DNA from 3 places in the Pantoea sp. B9002 genome. Region 2 is predicted to be linked to each of the others. Evidence: predicted binding sites of a transcription regulator. Region 2 holds the regulator's gene; each other region holds the start of a gene.
What was found. The regulator Fur, encoded in region 2, represses iron uptake genes when iron is present. The targets are predictions, from matches to a motif close to ATAATAATGAGAACNACTATCAA.
Positions count from the first base shown of each region.

Region 1: a site for Fur is predicted at 2,406-2,428, ahead of fepB (Fe2+-enterobactin ABC transporter substrate-binding protein). Genes of this name have one in related genera too.
Region 3: a site for Fur is predicted at 2,314-2,336, ahead of HX773_RS02265 (TonB-dependent siderophore receptor). Genes of this name have one in related genera too.

Region 1 covers NZ_JACAPA010000054.1:42,850-49,738, reverse strand. Annotated here, with positions in the region: gene HX773_RS22855 (ABC transporter ATP-binding protein) at 1-582, shown strand, start outside; gene HX773_RS22850 (ABC transporter permease) at 566-1,300, shown strand; gene HX773_RS22845 (ABC transporter substrate-binding protein) at 1,310-2,239, shown strand; gene fepB (Fe2+-enterobactin ABC transporter substrate-binding protein) at 2,451-3,401, shown strand; gene entS (enterobactin transporter EntS) at 3,398-4,660, opposite strand; gene HX773_RS22830 (non-ribosomal peptide synthetase) at 4,767-6,889, opposite strand, start outside.
Region 2 covers NZ_JACAPA010000011.1:281,867-288,755, forward strand. Annotated here, with positions in the region: gene nagE (N-acetylglucosamine-specific PTS transporter subunit IIBC) at 1-975, shown strand, start outside; gene glnS (glutamine--tRNA ligase) at 1,128-2,795, shown strand; gene HX773_RS09995 (hypothetical protein) at 3,031-3,426, shown strand; gene fur (ferric iron uptake transcriptional regulator) at 3,487-3,936, opposite strand; gene fldA (flavodoxin FldA) at 4,291-4,821, opposite strand; gene ybfE (LexA regulated protein) at 4,959-5,234, opposite strand; gene ybfF (esterase) at 5,402-6,166, opposite strand; gene seqA (replication initiation negative regulator SeqA) at 6,415-6,889, shown strand, end outside.
Region 3 covers NZ_JACAPA010000003.1:50,200-57,088, forward strand. Annotated here, with positions in the region: gene ghrA (glyoxylate/hydroxypyruvate reductase GhrA) at 1-199, opposite strand, end outside; gene treA (alpha,alpha-trehalase TreA) at 408-2,087, shown strand; gene HX773_RS02265 (TonB-dependent siderophore receptor) at 2,351-4,450, shown strand; gene HX773_RS02270 (GlsB/YeaQ/YmgE family stress response membrane protein) at 4,514-4,762, opposite strand; gene HX773_RS02275 (flagellar brake protein) at 4,949-5,683, shown strand; gene HX773_RS02280 (FGGY family carbohydrate kinase) at 5,811-6,889, opposite strand, start outside.

The sequences.
Region 1 (6,889 bases), on a different contig from region 2:
CTGCTGCGGCTGGTGGCCAGTTTACTCCAGCCGCAGCAGGGCGCGGTGCAGGGCTTGAGCGGCAATGTGGCGTGGATGGGCCAGCAGGATCTGCTGTATCCGTGGCTGACGGTGCTCGACAACGTGATGCTGTCGGCGCGGCTCAGCGGCGAAAAACCCGATCGCCTGCGCGCGCTGGCGCTGCTCGAGCAGGTAAAACTCAGCGACGTGGCGCATGCGCCGCCGCATCAACTCTCCGGCGGCATGCGACAACGCGTGGCGCTGGCACGTACGCTCTATGCGCAGCGCGACGTGGTGCTGATGGATGAACCCTTCGCCACGCTGGATGTGATGACCAAACTCAACCTGCAAACGCTGACCGCCGGATTACTACGGGGCAAAACCGTGCTGCTGGTGACGCACGATCCGCTGGAAGCGTGCCGCATGGCCGATGACATTCTGCTGTTGCAAGGCCAGCCGCTGGCGATCGAAAGTTGGCCGGTTCCCGGCGGTGACGCGCCGCGTGCGTTTGATCATCCCGACGTCCTGCAGGCGCAGGCGCAACTCTTCTCCCGACTGAATACGCATGAAAACATTGTTTAGCGCGATCTACCTGATCGCGGTTCTGCTGTGCGGCTGGTTATTGGCACGTCACAGCGGCATACCGACTTTCCTGCTGCCCGCGCCGCAGGCGGTGCTTGAAGCGCTGTGGCTGCATCGTCAACTGCTGTGGCATCACGCGCTCTATACGCTGGCGGAAATTGTGCTGGCGCTGCTGCTGGGCGTCGGCGCGGGCGTGACGCTGGCGGTGCTGATGGCGGCCAGTCCGCTGCTGCGTCGCGTGCTGTTTCCGCTGGTCACCGCCAGCCAGGCGATTCCGGTGTTTGCTCTCGCGCCGCTGCTGGTGCTGTGGCTCGGTTTTGGCATCGCCTCGAAAGTGGTGGTGGCGGCTTTGATCCTCTTCTTCCCGCTGTGCTTATCGCTGTTTGATGGGCTGTGTCGCACGCCCAGCGGCTGGCTGGAACTGGCGCAAACCTCCACGCCATCGCGCTTTCGCATCTTCTGGTGCGTGCGCTGGCCCGCCGCGTTACCGCAATTTTTCTCCGGCCTGCAGATGGCGGTGGTGTTGGCCCCGATTGGCGTGGTGATTGGTGAATGGGTCGGTGCCAGCGAAGGGCTCGGCTATCTGATGATGCAATCCAACGCGCGACTGGAAACCGCCACCAGCTTCGCGGCGCTGCTGCTGTTACTGATTCTGGCGCTGCTGCTTTCGGGCAGCGTGGCGCTGATGCGCAAGAAAATCCTCTGGCAAACCACATAAGGACACACCTTGAACACCCTACGAATCGCATTGACCACGTTGCTGCTGCTGGCGACCGCTAACGTGCAGGCTGCGGAGAAAGTTCGCCTGCTGCTCGACTGGTTTATCAACCCCAACCACGCGGCGATTTTTGCTGCCCAGCACAGCGGCGCGTTTAAGAAAGAGGGGCTTGATGTCGAGATGATCGCGCCCGCCGATTCCGCTTCCGTGCCGCTGCTGCTGGCGGCGGGCAAAGTCGACCTTGCCATTAGCTACCAGCCGCTGCTCTACACGCTGGTGGATAAAGACGTGCCGGTGATTCGCGTCGGTACCTTGATCAATCAGCCGCTGAACACGCTGACCACGGTGTCAGACGATATCCACTCGCTTAAAGATTTCGCCGGCAAAACCATCGGCTATGCGGTGCCAGGCACCGAAGATGTGGCGATCCGCAATATGCTGACTTCGCAGGGCGTTGATGCCGACTCGGTGAAGCTCATCAACCTGAATATGGATGGCACCTCAGCGTTGCTAACGCACAAGATTGATGGCGCGATGACCATCTTCCGCAACTATGAGCTGCTGGATCTGAAAGACAAAGGCGCGAAGCCCACGGTGTTCAAGCCGGAAGATTACGGCGTGCCTGCTTATGATGAGTTGATCATCCTGGCAAACCAGAAAACCGCCGCGCAGGACAAACGCATTCCGGCGTTTTTACGTGGTTTGGATGAAGGTGTGGCGTGGCTGCGCGCGCATCCGCAGGAAGCCTGGCTTGCGTTTATTAAACAGTATCCCGAGCTGAATACGCCGCTCAATCACGAGGCGTGGCAGGCAACGCTGCCATATTTTGCGGAGCATAGCGCGGCGTTTGATCAGGCGCGCTATCAGGCGTTTGGTGAGTATATGAAAGGTAATGGCGTGATTAAGGCTGTGGCGCCGATGGCGCGGTATTCGTTTTAGGTTGGTGCGGGTTGTCCCTCACCCCAACCCTCTCCCGCGCGCGGGAGAGGGAGCCGACCGCGCCCACCTAACCATTCTCTCCACCTAATCATTCCCTCTCCCGCCTGCGGGAGAGGGCTAGGGTGAGGGAAACCACGCACAATTTCCCTTGCACCCGCACTTATTTTTGATAATGATATTTATTCTCAACTATCAAGTGATGGACAACCTGATGCGTTTCCCCGCTCTTTCTCTGCTGCTTAGCCTGTTTTTCATCTGCACCCCTGTACAAGCCGACGCCGCCTGGCCGCGCACTATCGCCACACCGAAAGGCCCATTCACCCTGCAACAGCCGCCGCAGCGCATTGTCTCGACCAGCGTCACGCTGAGTGGCACCTTGCTGGCGATTAACGCGCCGCTGGTCGGCTCTGGCGCCACCAGTCGCAGCAGCAGCGTGTCGGATGCGCAGGGCTTTTTCACGCAATGGAGCGCGGTGGCAAAAGCGCGTCAGGTTAAACCGCTCTACATCTCGCAGCCAAACGCCGAAGCGATTGCCGCCGAAGCGCCAGATTTGATCGTGATTGCCGCCACCGGCGGCGATTCGGCGCTGCGCCTCTACGATCAGCTGCAAACCATCGCACCGGTGTTAGTGATCGACTACGGCGATAAGAGCTGGCAGGCATTGACCTTACAGCTTGGCGAGATTACCGGCCATGAAGCCGATGCCCAAAAGGTGATCGCAGCGTTCGAAAAACGAGTAGAAACGGTGCGTCACAAGATTACGCTGCCGCCGCAGCCGACCTCTGCGCTGGTCTATTACGAAGATGGGCGCGGGATGAACTTGTGGACGCCCGCATCGGCGCAGGGCGCGCTGTTACAGGACTTGGGCTTTACGCTGGCCGCGCCGCCCGCCAGTTTTCAGGGCAGCACCAGCATGGGTAAGCGCAATGACATTATTCAGCTGAACGGTGAAAACATGGCCGATGGCATCACCGGTAACACGCTGTTGCTGTTCGCAGCCGATGAGAAAACCGTGCCGCAGGTGGCGAAGAATCCGTTCCTCGCCCATCTGCCGGCGGTGCAGCAGCACGACATCTTTGCCGTGGGTAACGATACTTTCCGCCTCGATTACTACAGCGCCAGCAATATGCTCAGCAGCATCGAGCGGCAGTTTACCCGTTAAGCATCGGCCGTGGCGGGTTGCGGCGCGTCCGGTTGTTCACCGAGGCGCGCCGTGCGCAGGCCGCGCACTGCCAGCGACAACAGCACCAGCAATCCCGCCGCTAATCCGCCAAACCACAGCACGCTGCTCAGCGGTGCCAGCGCGCGTGCCAGCGCCCCCAAACCCAATGCGCCGACCGAATCGCCGGTGACATCCTGCGCGGTGCCGAGGCTGTTGACGCGTCCCAGCAGCGCATCCGGCGTGTGATGCTGCGTCAGCATAAACTGCAATAGCGAGGCGATGGCGTTGCTGTAGCCGTAACACACCAGCGCCAGCAGCGCGGGCAGAAGATGGCTGTACAGACCGAGCGAGGCGATGCAAGCAAATGCCAGCATTGCACAGCCAATCAGCACCCATCCCGGACGCGTTAACTGCCGCACCCAGCCGCTGGTGAAGGCACCGATCATCGCGCCTAGCGGTACCGCCGAGTACATCAATCCTAATGCGGACGCATCGGCATGGAAGGTTAGCGCCAGCGCCGGGAACAGAATACGCACCGCGCCAACCATGCTGAGCAGCAAACCAACCAGCACCACCGCGCCGACCACTTTATGCTGGCAGACAAACTGAATGCCGCTCGCCAGCGCGCGTAGCGGATGCTCCGGTTCCTGTTGTTCGGGCTTCATCGACGGTAAACGCACCAGCGGAATCAGCGTCGCCAGCGTGCCGATCGCGGCGACCGCAAACGCCCAACCGACACCCGCCGCGACGATGATCATGCCGCCAAGTGCGGGCGACAAAATCGCGCCGAGGCGCACCGTTAGCATGCTGAGCGCACCGGCTTCCGCCAGATGTTCACGTCCAACGATCAGCGGGATCACTGCCATTAACGCGGTCATGCCGAGCGCGCCAAAGAAGCCATCCCAGAAGGCGAGGAAGTAGAGCGCCAGTAATGAAGGCGCAGGGCTGAAGGCGTTGAGGCTGAGCAGCACAAAGCCGATGCCGCAGGTGCCGCGCGCGAACAGGATTAACTTGCGGCGATCGTAGCGATCGGCCAGCACGCCGCCGAGGAGCAGGCCGATAAACATGCCGATGCCGTCGAGCATTACCGCGACGCCAACCTGCAGCGTGGAGCCGGTCATTGCCTGAATTTGTACCGGCACGCCAACCGCCAGCATGCCAAGGGCGAATACCGAGAGCATGCGCGCGCAGAATATCGCGCGGAAGGAGGCGTTGTTTTTGAGCAAACTGAAATCTAAGAATATCGAGGGCTTAGCCATAAATCTCCAACGGTGAATCACATTTGCATCACCCGTAGCGGCGCAATTTATTGCGCGTTTTTTTAAATGAGCGCGATGAATCGCGCCGCTACGGTATGTGCCTTAATTAACGCCGAGCTAACAAACGATTAATCAACGGTCCCAACACCTTTAACGAATCTGCCGAAAGAATATCGGCGTGCTCGCAATCTAGCGGGAAGATCGTCAATTCATCAACGAACGGTGCCCAACTGGCGCGCACATCCATCTCCGGCGGCAGGGTTTTCTCGGCCATAAACAGCGTGGCTTGGCCGGCATAACGCGGCGTGCGCGCTTCGGCGAGGCGTGCGACGGCGTCTTTGTAGTTGGCGACGATAGTGTTAAACATCGCCGCCTTCTCTTCACGCAGCAGCGGGTCGCGCTCATCCTCGGTGGCGGCCATAAATTCGGCCTGTTCGCGTGCCACTTCCTGTTCCGCTTCATCTGCATCCGGCGTGCGCCAGTCCTGACCTTCCGCCGGATAGGTATCCAGCAGGCCAAGAAATGCCACCGTTTCACCCTGCGCCTGCAAACGTGCCGCAATGCCTTGCGCCAGCGTGCCGCCGAGTGAATAGCCGAGCAGGAAATACGGACCGCTCGGCTGCTGCTGGCGAATCGCCTGCAGATGGCGTTCGCTCATCGCCTCCACGCTGTGACACGCGGCAATCACGCCATGTGGACGCGGCGATTGCAGGCCGACAATCGGGAAGTCGCCGTCGAGATAGTGCAGCAGGGCGCTGTATTGCCAGGCGAAGCCGGATGCCGGATGGATGCAGAACAGCGTCGGGCCGTGACCGGCGCGCAGCGGCAGCAGTTCGCCGTTGCCACCGCTTTCACTGTTGGCACCGCCGTCGAGCAGCGCCGCCAGCTTCTCCACGCTGCGCGCGGCGATGATCTGCCCGACGCTGAGCGGCGGCCCTTCACGACGGCGCAGTTCCGCTGCCAGACGCATCGCCAACAGCGAATGACCACCAAGCGCGAAGAAGTCGTCATCGGCAAACACGCTGTCGCAACCGAGCAGCTGCTGGAACAGATCCGCCAGCAGACGTTCATTGGCGCTGTCCGGCAGGCGGCCGCTGCGCGCGCTGAGCTGCGGCATCGGCAGCGCTTTACGATCCAGCTTGCCGTTGGCGCTGAGCGGCAGATGGTCGAGCAGCAGATAGCTGACCGGCTGCATATGCGCTGGCAGACGTTCGCCCAGCTGCTGCTTCACCGTTTCGATATCCAGCGCGACGCCCGCATCGGCCACCAGCCAGCCGAGCAACTGACGGTTATCAACGCCCGCCGTGGCGTGCTGCGTCAGCGCGCGTGCCGCCACCACCGCCTGCGCTACGCCCGGCAGCGCCACTAGCGCCTGTTCGATTTCGCCCGGCTCAATACGCTGTCCGCGCATTTTCAGCTGATCGTCGCTGCGGCCGAGATACTCCACCGCACCGTCGGCGCGCCAGCTGGCGATATCGCCGGTGCGATACATGCGCTCGCCTTCGGCAAACGGCGCGGCGACAAAGCGCTGTGACGTGAGGTCGGCGCGATGCAAATAGCCATCGGCCAGCTGCACGCCGCTGAGATAGAGATCGCCCGGCACGCCAACCGGCACCGGTCGCAGCAGGCTATCGAGAATGTGCAGCTGTGTGTTCCACACCGGACGACCAATCGGCACGCCCGGCCCGTTAAGGCCATCCAGCGCGCTGCCGCTGGCCGGTTGCCAGGTGACATCGACGGCGGCTTCGGTTGGGCCATACAGATTGTGCAGCGGTGCGGCGATCACCTCCTGATAGCTGCGCGCCAGGTCGCACGCCAGCGCTTCACCGCTGCAGAATACGCGGCGCAGCGTTGGGCAAGCCCGATCGGTTTGCGCGGCGAGATGGCCGACAAAGGCCGCCAGCATCGAGGGCACAAAGTGCAGGGTAGTAACGCGATAATCGTCGATCAGCTGCCACAGCGCCTGCGGATCGCGATGCGCTTCCGGCGGTGCCATCATCAGCTGCGCACCGGTCATCAGCGGCCAGAAAAACTCCCACACCGATACATCAAAGCTGCACGGCGTCTTCTGCAACACCACGTCGTCGGCGCGTAGCGGGTAGCTGGCCTGCATCCAGCGCAGGCGGTTGACGATGGCGCGTTGGTTCACCACCACGCCTTTCGGTTTTCCGGTCGAGCCCGAGGTGTAAAGCACGTAAGCCGGGCGATTGGCGTCCGCCTGCGGCAAAG
Region 2 (6,889 bases):
CTGGCAGTGCACTGGTGGATGCTGATCCCACAAGGTCTGGTGTTCTTCGTTATCTACTACGCGGTGTTCCGCTTCACCATCCAGAAATTCAACCTGATGACGCCGGGCCGCGAACTCTCTGCGGGCGATGAAACCGATGGTTATGACGTAAATGTCGATAACAGCGGTAACGGTGAAAGCCAAACTGAATCTCTGGCGCGTCGTTACATTGCGGCGGTAGGTGGCTCAGAAAACCTGACCAACATTGATGCCTGTATCACGCGTCTGCGTCTGAACGTTAAAGACTCGGCGCAGGTTAATGAAGGTGTCGCTAAACGTCTCGGTGCTTCAGGTGTGATTCGCCTGAACAAGCAGAGCGTGCAGGTTATCGTCGGTACTCAGGCCGAAAGCATCGCAACAGCAATGAAAACCGTGCTGAGCAAAGGTCCGGTTGCGGCATCTGCCGCGGCATCAACGCCAGCGCCAGCGCCTGCTGCTGCAGTAAAACCGCAGGCGGTGCTGAACAGCGAAAAAGCCGTGATTGCTACGCTGCTGGCGCCAGTAACCGGTGACATTGTTGCGCTGGAAAATGTGCCTGACGAAGCGTTCGCCAGCAAAGCAGTCGGCGATGGTCTGGCCATCAAGCCAACCGGCAAAACCGTGGTTGCGCCAACCGCCGGAACCGTAGTGAAGATCTTTAATACCAACCATGCATTCTGTCTTGAAGCGGAAAACGGTGTCGAGATCGTGGTTCACATGGGGCTGGATACGGTGGCGCTGGAAGGTAAAGGCTTCACGCGTTTGGTTGAAGAGGGCGCAACGGTCACTGCAGGTCAGCCAATCCTGGAAATGGATCTGGACTTCCTCAATGCCAACGCCCGCTCGATGATCAGTCCAGTTGTGGTCAGCAATAGCGATGATTTCGCTGGTCTGAATTTACTGGCAACCGGTTCAGTGGTTGCAGGCCAAACCCCGCTGTACGAGGTTAAAGGCTAAGTCCTTGTGATTGAGCCAGAAGGCAGGAAGCGATTCCTGCCTTTTTTGTTTTAAAACGACCAACAAACGGTTGTTTCCCTCCTGCGCTTTGTGGATCATACTCCGTTACTTCGTGGTACAAATCACCCGTTATAGTTTTTGAGGATTTTGAGATGAGTGAGGCTGAAGCCCGCCCAACGAACTTTATTCGTCAGATCATCGACGAAGATTTGGCGAGCGGTAAGCACAACAGTGTGCATACCCGTTTCCCGCCTGAGCCCAATGGTTATCTGCATATTGGCCATGCGAAATCTATCTGCCTGAACTTTGGTATCGCGCAAGACTACCAAGGTCAGTGCAATCTGCGTTTCGACGACACTAACCCAGTAAAAGAAGATCTGGAGTTTGTCGAATCCATTAAGCGTGACGTGCAATGGCTGGGCTTTGAGTGGAGCGGCAACATTCGTTACTCCTCAGACTACTTCGACCAACTGTTCAACTATGCGGTTGAGCTGATCAATAAAGGTCTGGCTTACGTTGATGAGCTGTCGGCGGATGAGATCCGTGAGTATCGCGGTTCCCTGACGGCGCCGGGCAAACACAGCCCATATCGCGATCGCAGCGTGGAAGAAAACCTGGCGCTGTTCCAGAAGATGCGCGATGGCGGTTTCGAAGAGGGCAAAGCCTGTCTGCGTGCCAAAATCGACATGGCGTCCAGCTTCATCGTGATGCGCGATCCGGTGCTGTACCGCATTAAGTTTGCCGATCATCATCAGACTGGCAGCAAGTGGTGCATTTACCCGATGTACGACTTCACCCATTGCATTTCGGATGCGATTGAAGGCATTACGCACTCTCTCTGCACGCTGGAGTTCCAGGATAACCGTCGTTTGTACGATTGGGTGCTGGATAACATCACCATTCCGGTCCATCCGCGTCAGTATGAGTTCTCACGCCTGAATCTGGAATACGCGGTGATGTCGAAGCGTAAACTGACTCAGCTGGTAAGCGAGAAAGTTGTAGAAGGCTGGGACGATCCGCGCATGCTGACCGTTTCGGGTCTGCGTCGCCGTGGTTACAGCGCCGCTTCTATCCGTGAATTCTGCCGCCGCATTGGCGTGACTAAGCAGGACAATATCGTAGAGATGGCTTCACTGGAGTCGTGTATTCGTGACGATCTCAATGAAAACGCGCCACGTGCGATGGCGGTGATGGAACCGTTGAAGGTGGTGATTGAAAACCTGCCTGCCGGTTATGAAGAGATCATCACCATGCCAAATCATCCGAACAATCCGGAGATGGGCACGCGTGAAGTGCCATTCAGCCGTGAAGTGTGGATCGATCGCGCAGATTTCCGTGAAGAAGCCAATAAGCAATACAAGCGTCTGGTGCTGGGTAAAGAAGTCCGTCTGCGTAACGCCTATGTGATCCGTGCCGAGCGCGTGGCAAAGGATGATGAAGGTAATATTACCTGCATTTACTGTACCTGCGACGTCGATACGCTGAGCAAAGATCCAGCTGATGGACGTAAAGTGAAGGGCGTGATCCACTGGGTTTCCGCTATTCACGCACTGCCGGCGGAATTTCGTCTCTACGATCGTCTGTTTAGCGTGCCAAATCCGGGCGCGGCTGAGGATTTCCTCACCACCATCAACCCGAACTCACTGGAAATCAAACAGGGCTTCGTTGAGCCAGGTTTGCGTGCAGCGGATCCGATGGCGCCGTACCAGTTCGAACGCGAAGGCTATTTCTGTGCTGATAGCGTCTATTCACAGCCAGCCAAACTGGTGTTTAACCGCACCGTGGGTTTGCGTGATACCTGGGCAAAAATCGGCGATTAATAGTTTTAGTCGCTAGCACGATAAGATCATGAAAGGGCGAGCAATCGCCCTTTTTTATTATCTCTATTTGGCAAGATACGACCTTTTATGCTGCCCGCCTCAATCCGCCTTTAATTCCCTATTTGCGACTATTCTGACTTTAGAAAAATTAACCCATTTGCCAGTGTGAAAAACTTTTTTTCAGGTAGGCTATGCGCTCTCAGACGTTGCTCCGCGGCTTATCTAAGGAAAAAAAATGACAAGTCTCGCCCAGGAAGCCAGGCATAGCGTGGTGGTTTTACATCAGCTTATCGAACGTATTTTCAATCAGGCAGAAGGCAGCGATGACAGTATTGATCTGTTTTTGTCGCACTTTCATCCCGAGTTCAAAATGGTCACGCCGCAAGGCAAACGATTGGATCTCAATGAAATGGAAGTGCTGTTTCGCCAGTTGCAGGGGCAGCGCGAAGGGATGCGCATTGCTACCAGTGAGCACGCCATCATCTCGCAGCAAAGCGAGGAAGTGACGATTCAGTATCGTGAATTACAGATGATGAACGGCATCAATCAGAGCCGTATTTCACTGGCGGTACTGGATTGCAGCACCGCCATTCCGCGTTGGCGCTACTTACAAGAAACGCTCGTTGCCTGATTTCAGGCATAAAAAAACCGGCTCAAGCGCCGGTTTTTTTATACTGCATAGCACACTTAATTACTTATCGTGGAGCGTATCGTCTTCGCGGCAGTCTCCCAGAGCACAGTGACCATACAGGTACAGGCTGTGGTTGCTGAGTTTGATACCGTGGCGAGTGGCAATTTCACGCTGACGCGTTTCGATTGATTCATCGCTGAATTCGATAACTTTGCCACAATCCAGGCAGATCAAGTGATCGTGGTGATGCTGCTGAGTCAGTTCGAAGACAGATTTACCGCCTTCAAAGTTGTGACGGGTTACAATGCCCGCGTCGTCAAACTGGTTAAGAACGCGATACACCGTTGCCAGACCAATCTCTTCGCCCATATCAATCAGGCGCTTATACAAATCTTCCGCACTGACGTGATGGGACTCGGGGCCGGGTCCCTGAAGCACTTCCAGAATTTTCAGTCTGGGTAGCGTGACTTTCAGGCCAGCCTTCTTCAATGCGGAGTTGTTGTCAGTCATGCGGATATTGTCCTGTTACTTTGCTAGTCACTTGCGGCGCAGGGGCCTTGAATGTTTAGGTCAACGCGCATTCTCATTTGCGTCTCATTATAGAACTCAAGCAGTGAAATGAAAACCAAGGCAACGTCCTTAATCACCAAAGGTTGTAAGGATATCGTCACTAACGTCTTCAAGACGCTTGGGTTTTGGATTCCATTTCACTCAGCCTCATTCTACTGCCAGAGGAATAAGCGGATGACCATTGCGGGTATTCTACAGATTTGCGGGGAAAAGTTAAAAAACCGTAGCTATTATTTTTATAGGAAATTCCGTTGCCCGATGTGAGGCAGTGTGCACATCGGGCAGAGCAGGGAATTAAGCTTCAATAATCTCTTTCAGCTGCAGCTCGTCGAAGATCTGCTTCACCCACTTCTCAACGCGTTCGTTGGTCAATTCTGGCTGACGATCTTCGTCAATGGCCAGACCAAGGAAGTTTTTGTCATCGGCCAGGCCTTTAGAGGCTTCGAAGTGATAGCCTTCGGTTGGCCAGTGACCAACGATCACCGCACCGTTCGGTTCGATGATGTCACGGATGGTGCCCATCGCGTCACAGAAGTACTCGGCGTAATCTTCCTGATCGCCACAACCAAACAGCGCTACCAGCTTGCCATTGAAATCAATCTCTTCCAGCGTCGGGAAGAAATCATCCCAGTCACACTGCGCTTCGCCGTAATACCAGGTTGGAATGCCCAGCAGCAGGATGTCGAACGCATCGAGATCTTCTTTGGTGCTCTTAGCAATGTCATGCACTTCGGCGACATCTTTACCCAGTTGTTTCTGGATCATCTTTGCAATGTTTTCAGTGTTGCCGGTATCGCTGCCGAAGAAAATGCCTACGATTGCCATGGGTTAGGTAACCTCTTGAATCCTGATTGTGAAAGTAAGTCAGTTGACTGCACAGTTATGCGAATAATAGCAGACCGGTAAAAAGTGCGGAACTTGTAAAGCCGTGACTTTGTGTTCCAGCGTGCGGTCTTCGCGCGTTACGACAGTTTGAGCTGTGCCAGCAGCATTTGTTCAATCAATTCGCTGCGACTGATGTTCTGCTGATCGGCCAGCGTGCTGAGCGCGTCAACCGCCTCGCTCGACATCTTCAGCTCAACACGACGCAGCCCACGCACTTTATCGCGCTTGAGCTGATTACGTTTGTTGATGCGTAACTGTTCATCACGCGTCAGCGGGCTGGTTTTCGGGCGACCAGGACGCCGCTCGTCTGCGAAGAGATCAAGCGTAGTGCGGTCTGTCTGTTCTTTTGCCATGGTTTGTAAAACTGAGTGGGCGCGAACGGCGGAAAGGCGCTGCGCGATTAAAACATTATCGGCCCGACCACGGCGAAAAAATATCCGTGGCAAATTTTTAGCGCGACATCATACTCCAGCGCCTTCCCTGACGCCAACCCTAAAGCGCAAGCGGCAAGCTTTTGCTTTTACAGGTTAAAAAAACGCCGAACGGCGCGTAGCACCGCATCGGGTTTCTCGGCGTGCACCCAATGTCCAGCGCCGCTGATCACATGTGCATGCGCCTGTGGGAACTGACGCAGCAGCGCATCGCGATGCTGATTATCCAGATAAGGCGAATCGCCGCCGCGGATAAACAGTGCCGGATGCGGCCACGCAGGAATCTCTTCCCAGCCGGAAATGGTGCTGTAATTATCCCACAGCACCGGCACATTAAAGCGCCATTCGCCCTCTGCGAAAGACTTGAGGATGAACTGGATCACGCCTTCTTGATCAATATGCTGACGCATCACTTCAGCGGCTTCGCTGCGGCGCGTGACGCCCGCGGCGCTCACGGCGCGAATAGCGGCAAAAATTTCGTCATGGCGGCGCGTTTGGTAATCAACGGGCGCGATATCGATCATCACCATTTTTTCGATACGTTCCGGCGCGATGGCACTGAGCGCCATGGCGATTTTGCCGCCCATTGAGTGGCCAATCACACCCGCGCGATCGATATGGTGCGCATCCAGCGTTTCGACGATGTCCTGCGCCATTACGTGATAATTCATCTCATCGCTACGCGCCGACAAGCCGTGGTTACGCACATCCACCTGCAGCGTCGGACGTGCATCACGCACCCCACGCGCCAGCACGGCAAGGTTATCAAGGCTGCCAAAAAGACCATGGATTAACAGAATCGGTGTGGCATCGGGGGCAGATTGTTCAGTTTGCAGACGGGCGTTCAAAATCATGGCTAAAGTTCTTACGGTTGTGACCTTGGCTTAGGTTATCATGGATTCACCTGTCCAGCAGTCAGGCCGATGGGCATTAGGGCATATTCCGACTTTTGCCCCGAAACGTTGCCAACGCTATCGGCTGCCACGGATTTAACTTTATAATCCTTATGTTAGAACCCGCTCACGTTTTGCACGACTGGATTTTGCTAAGGCCGTTGCAATAATGCGTGGTTCTGTCATTTGCCAGAATCGTACGGAAAAAGATGAAAACGATTGAAGTTGACGAAGAACTCTACCGTTATATTGCCAGCCACACGCAGCACATTGGTGAAAGCGCCTCAGATATTTTGCGCCGCATGTTGAAGTTCACCGCCGGACAGAGCGCACCTGCTGCGCCCGCCGCTGGTGCATCAGTGAAAGAAGCGCAACCTGCCAGCCGTGAAGCGCGTCCTCAGGATCGCGTCCGTGCGGTACGTGAGCTGCTGCTTTCCGATGAATATGCCGAGCAGAATAAGGCGGTTAACCGCTTCATGTTGGTACTGTCAACGCTCTATCGTCTTGATCCGGCTGCGTTTGCTGAAGCTACTGCCTCGCTGCAGGGCCGTACCCGCGTCTACTTTGCGGGCGACGAGCACACGCTGCTGCAAAATGGCACCCATACCAAGCCGAAGCACGTTCCCGGCACGCCGTACTGGGTGATCACGAACACCAATACAGGTCGCAAATGCAGCATGGTGG
Region 3 (6,889 bases), on a different contig from region 2:
CGCCCGCGCCCATGGCAAACACGCCTTTCAGCTGGCGCCCCGCCAGCATCTCGACCGGCGGAGAACGCACTACCGCATAATCGGCCGGCATGTTGTCGCCCGGTTGCCAGTCACGCACGCGCGCCTCAGGTAAACGCTGACGCAAACCTTCCAGCCAGCCCTGCGGCGCCAGCGACGGGTGATACCAGATTATCTCCATACGACTCTCCTTTTTTTTGCTTCAGCCTCAGGCAAATAGCCGTACAGGGCAAGCAAAAACCTTAGCCTTGATGCAATTTCTCGCGTGATTAATTCCGGGCGCTTCACATTTCCACCGCTGTGCGAGGCTAAGCGGCGCGATTGCGACTAAAGTTGTTCGGGTGGTCAATGCGTTAGCACACCACCTTTTCGGACAAGGAGAAAAACCGATGATAAAAAATGCCGTATTCACGCCCGTGCGTCTGACCTTTTTACTCAGCGCCGCGTTGCTGGCCGGTGCCAGCGCCGCACACGCCGACGATCAAAGCCGCATGCTCAGCAACCAACCGCAGCCACCGGATGTGCGCCTGGGACCGTTGTTCAATGCGGTACAGCAGGCTAAATTTTATCCGGATCAGAAAACCTTCGCCGATGCGGTGCCGAAATCCAATCCCTCTTCGATTCTGGCCGACTGGCAGATGCAAAAAAGCCAGCGCAACTTCGATCTCAAACACTTTGTCGACAGCAACTTTACGCTGCCGAAAGAGGGAGACAAATATGTGCCGCCCGCCGGGCAAAGCCTGCGTGAGCACATCAACGGTTTATGGCCGGTGCTGACGCGTACCGCGCAAAGTGCCAGTCAGTACGATTCGCTGCTGCCGCTGCCCAAACCTTACGTGGTGCCTGGCGGACGCTTCCGCGAAGTGTATTACTGGGACAGCTACTTCACTATGCTCGGCCTGGCGGAGAGCGGTCACTGGGATCGCGTGCAGGATATGGTGGATAACTTCGCCACCGAGCTGGACAAATATGGCCATATTCCCAACGGTAACCGCAGCTACTATCTCAGCCGCTCGCAGCCGCCGTTCTTCAGCTTGATGGTTGACCTGCTGGCGACGCACAAAGGTGACGACGTCTATCGCCAATACCTGCCGCAGCTGCAGAAAGAGTACGATTACTGGATGGCGGACAGCGATAAAGTGGCGGCCGGCCAGGCCAGCAAACGCGTGATCAAACTCAGCGACGGCACGCTGCTTAACCGTTATTGGGACGATCGCGATGCGCCGCGTACCGAATCCTGGCTCGATGACGTTAACACCGCGAATAAAGCGCCGGAACGCAATAAACAGCAGGTCTATCGCGACTTGCGTGCGGGCGCGGCATCAGGCTGGGATTTCAGTTCGCGCTGGTTCACCGATGCGCACAATCTGGCGTCCATCCGCACCACGCAGCTGGCACCGGTCGATCTCAACAGCCTGATTTTCCACCTCGAACAGACATTGTCCAAAGCCGCCAAACTGGACAAGCAGGATGACAAAGCCAAACAGTTCGCGGCGGATGCGGAGAAACGTCAGGCGGCGATCAATCGCTATCTTTGGGATGACAAAAAAGGCTGGTACGCCGATTACGATTTCCAGAAGAAGCAGGTTCACTCACAGCTGACCGCTGCGACGCTGTTCCCGCTCTATATGCAGGTAGCGAGCGATAAGCAAGCTGAGCGCACCGCTTCCGCAGTTGAAAAACAGCTGCTGAAACCGGGCGGTCTGGTGACCACCACGGTAAATAACGGCCAGCAATGGGATGCGCCAAACGGCTGGGCGCCGCTGCAATGGGTGGCGGTGGAAGGTCTGGAGCATTACAAGCAGCCGAAACTGGCGCAGCAGATTGGTCAGCGCTTCCTGCAGAACGTGCAGGCGACCTACGACAAGGAGCATAAACTGGTCGAGAAATACGTGGTTGAAGGCGCGCAGCTGGGCGGCGGTGGCGGCGGTGAATATCCGCTGCAGGACGGCTTCGGCTGGACCAACGGCGTGACGCTGAAGCTGCTGGATAAGTACTGCCCGAAAGACAAAACCTGTAACAACGCCGGCGATATCCCGAATATGCCGGTTTTGACTAGCGCGAAGTAATCACCTCTATCCTGCCGGGCGAATAAGCCCGGCCACCGCACATTACCGTAGCGGCGCAATTTATTGCGCGATCCAAACCTGCATAAGGTGCAACCAATGAAATGCGCGATAAATCGCGCCGCTACGACTCGTGCGTGTCTGCCTGTGCATTTTCCTCACATCCCTCTTACAACAAACTCACATCTTGAAACACTCGCGACAAAAGATAATAATTCTCAATCTAATATCGATAGCTATTCCCATTAAAATATCAGGAACCTCTCATGACCTCGTTGTTTACCCTCAAACGTGGCCGCGTACTGTGCGCGCTTGCGCTGGCTTTACCCGCTGCAAGCTTCGCTGAAGAGTCGATTGTTGTAACGGCGCAACCGCAAGAGAGCGCCACCTCGCCGACGCAGGGCTATCTCGCCACGCGCAGCAGCGGCGCCAGTAAAAGCGATCAGCCGCTAATTACTACGCCGCAGTCGATCTCGGTGGTAACGCGTCAGCAGATGGAAGATCAGGGCGCACAAGATCTCAATCAGGCGTTAGGTTACACGCCGGGCGTCTTCACCAACTTTGGCGGCGCAGCCACGCGTTACGACACCATCGCGCTGCGGGGTTTCCACGGCGGCGATGTCGATAACACCTTCCTCGATGGCCTGCGCGTGATGAGTGACGGCGGCAGCTTTAACATCCTGCAGGTGGATAACTGGTTCCTCGACCGCATCGATGTGATCAAAGGTCCCTCTTCCGCGCTCTACGGCCAAACGGTGCCGGGCGGATTGGTGAATATGGTGAGTAAGCGTCCGCAATTTGCCGAAGAGGGCCACTTCCGCCTGTCGACCGGCACCAACGCCACCAATAACGCCGCCTTTGATTACACCAACGCTATCAACGATCAGTGGGCATTTCGCTTAACCGGCATTACGCGCAACAGCGATACCCAATACGATCACACCCGCGAAGAGAAATATGCGATTTCGCCACAGCTGATGTGGCAGCCAAGCGAAGATACCAACTTAGTGCTGCGTGCCTACCTGCAGAAAGATCCGTCCGGCGGCTATCACGGTTCGGTTCCGGCGGAAGGCACGCTCTACAGCCATAACGGCCGCAAGTTGAGCGACAGTTTCTACGAAGGCGACAGTGCGCTCGACCAGTTCAAACGTCGCGAACAGATTTACAGCTATGACTTCTCGCACCGCTTCAACGATGTGTGGTCGGTGTACTCCACCGGCAGCTACAGCCACTCCAATACCGAGCTCGATCAGGTTTATCAGATCGGCTGGAACGCAACGAATCCAGACCTGCTGAACCGCTACTTCTCCGGCGAGCGTTCATCGCTCAGCGCGTGGGCCAACGACAACCGCTTGCAGGCCGATTTTGCTACCGGCGCGGTTCAGCATCGCGTGACGCTGGGTGCGGAATATCATCGTTATAAAAACGACATCACCGAAGCCAGCGGTGCCGCCAGTGCGCTGAATGCATGGAACGGCGAAGAAGTGGGCATCATGCCGGACTTCGACTGGACATCGCAGACGCGCCGCTACTATCAAACCGGTTTGTATCTGCAGGATGAGTTGCAGCTTGATCGCTGGCATCTGGACTTGTCGGGACGCTACGATCGCATCGTGTCGGAAAATGGCACCAGCCGCCGTCAGGACGATCACATCAGCGGTCGCGCCGCGCTGCTGTATGCCTTCGAGAACGGCATCTCGCCTTACGTCAGCTGGAGCCAGGCGATTACGCCGGCTTCGTTAACCGATCCCAATGGCAATCAGCTGAAACCGACCACGTCGGAGCAGTATGAAGCGGGCGTGAAATATCAGCCGCTGGGCACGCGCGATATGTACTCAATCGCGGTGTACGATTTGACTCAGGACGATGTCGCCAACCGTAACGTGCTGGATGGTACTTACACGCCGTCGGGCAAAGTGCATTCGCAGGGCATTGAACTCGAAGCACGTAATCAGCTGACGTCGCGTTTCAGCACTATCGCCGGCTACACGCTGAATCATCTGCGCTTTAAAGATTCGGTGGACGGTAACGATGGCCATACGCCGTATGTCACACCGAACAGCATGGCGTCGTTGTGGGGCCATTATCAGTTTGACTATGGCTTGAGCGCCGGTGCGGGTGTGCGCTATATCGGCAAACAGTGGGCGGATAACGAGAACACTACGCGTCTGCCATCGGTAACGCTGTTTGATGCCTCGGTTCGCGCCGATCTTGGCGCATGGAACTCACAGCTGAAAGGCGCGTGGCTGCAGGTGAATGCCAACAACCTGACCGATAAAAAGTATCTGGCCGCCTGTTACGGCACCGGTTACTGCTATCGCGGTGCCGAGCGCACGGTTATGGCCACGGTGGGCTACGACTTTTAATCAGGCATAAAAAAATCCGCCATCCTTATGCGGGATGGCGGATTTCATCAAATCTCTATGCTGTTAACTTCGTACTTTACGGTAGATCCACAGCACCACAATGGCACCAATCACGGCCACCACGAAGCTGCCAAAGTTGAAACCGTCAACTTTACCGAAACCAAACAGGGTACTGATCCAGCCACCGACAACCGCACCCACCACACCCAGAACTACGGTGATGATAAAGCCGCCGCCATCTTTACCCGGCATAATCCACTTAGCGATAATCCCGGCAATCAGACCAAAAATAATCCATGAAAGAATACCCATGTACTGCTCCTTACGTTATTAATCAATGTGTTCACCGCCTCTAGTATAGACGGGATTTTATGATCTGCATCGCAACTTGCCGCAGTAAATCATCGTTAGCTGACTAAAGATTAGCGCAGCGACGCCGATAACTGACGAACAGCATTGTCAGTCGTGAAAATAACAATCGGATAAGTGGAGCAGGACGTGGGAGAAGCCGATAAAGAACAATACCTCAAGCGAGGCACGTTAGCGGTTTTGGGCGTGATGAAGGACCTGTTGCGTTTTCAAACCCCGTTGATGGTGAATTTTTCGCGCGGTCAGTTTATCAGCCGCTTGCTGTCAGCCGATGAAGATCAGGTGATCTTTGACCTCGGCAGCAACGCGCTGGATAACGATTTAGCGCTGCAAGGTGGCGAAGTGAATATCGCCGCCGAAACGCACGGTGCCAAAGTCGAATTTGGCTTAATCGGTTTACAGCGTGTTGAATTCGAAGGCTTACCCGCTTTTGCCGCGTCGCTACCCGAACTGGTGTGGCAGATTCAGCGCCGTGAGTTCTTCCGCGTTAACGCGCCGCTGGAGCCGGTTTTTTATTGCCACAGCCAGTGGCCGGATGGACGCACAGCGCGTTTCCGCCTGCAGGATCTGTCATTGGGCGGCGTGGGCGTGCTGTTGGACGAAGCGCTGCCAGAAGGCCTTAATCGCGGCGATACCTTTAAAAAGCTGCGCGTTGATTTGGCTGAGTACGGTCACTTCGAGGTGACAGCACAGCTGCTGCACATTGGTGAGCGCACCATGGTGACCAGCAAGAATGAAACCCGCGTCACACCGCGCCTCAGCTTTCGCTTTACCGCCATCGAGCCGATTCAGGAACGCCAGCTGCAGCAGGTGATTTTTGCGCTGGAACGTCTGGCGCGAGACAAGGCCAACCGTTTCCAGTAGCGCTGGACGTTTATCACCGTACAGCATCGTAGCGGCGCAATTTATTGCGCTATGTGGCATGAGATAAACGTCTAAAAGCGCGATAAATCGCGCCGCTACGAAGCGTGCGCGATTTATATATCGGTAATCAATGCGGTTGATAACGGCAACGCGCCACCGCATCGAGCCAGCCGTGATAATTCTCCTGCATGTTTTTCGCCTGATCCTCACGCGGCATAATCACGCTGCCGCCCTGTAAGGCTTGCATCTCACTGCCCTGCTGCCACCAGCCCAGAGTGCGGCCCGCTAATAATGCAGCGCCCAACGCAGACACTTCTGCCGTCGGTACGCGTTTCAGTGGTCGCTGCAAGACATCGGCCTGCATCTGCATCAACCAGCTGTTTTCCGTGGCGCTGCCATCCACGCACAGCGCAGGAAGTTGCACGCCGCTGGCCTGTTCCATGGCGAAAAACACGTCGGCGATCTGGAAGGTGATCGACTCCAGCGCCACACGCGCCAGCACCTCCGGCGTCGCCGCATCGGTTAAGCCACACACCATGCCGCGCGCTTTCAAATCCCACCAGGGCGCACCAAGACCGGAGAGCGCCGGCACAAAATAGATGCCCTGATTATGCTCGCTGCGCTGGGCCAGCGCGGTGAGTTCTCGCGGATCGTTGATGCCCAGCATGCGGCCCAGCCACGCCGCGCCGGAACCGGTGTGGGTAATGTTGCCCTCAAAGGCATAGCGCAGCGTGCCGTCATGCCACGCCACCGTGGTGCTGAGACCATTTTCCGTCAGCAGCGGCGTCGCCATCGACATCATCAGTGATGAACCGGTGCCGTAAGTGGCTTTGACCACCTCTTCGCTGCCGTTGCGCTGCGCTTGCAGCGCGGCGTGCGAATCACCGATGCGTGACAAAATCGGCGTGCCGGGCGCTAAACCGGGAATATCGTTACGTGTCACCACGCCTTGCGCGCTGGCCGAGGGCACAATCTGCGGTAGCGCCGCACGGGGAATGTGGAACAGCGTCAGCAGTTCATCATCCCAGTCGCCGCTGTGCAGGTTGTACAGCTGGGTGCGCGCCGCATTGGCATGATCGGTGACGAAGCTTTCGCCGCCGCTCAGCTGCCAGCTCAGCCAGCTGTCCACGGTGCCGATACAGAGTTCACCGGCCTGGGCGCGCGCGAATCCATTCGGCAAGGCGGCAAGCATGCCGGTGAGTTTGC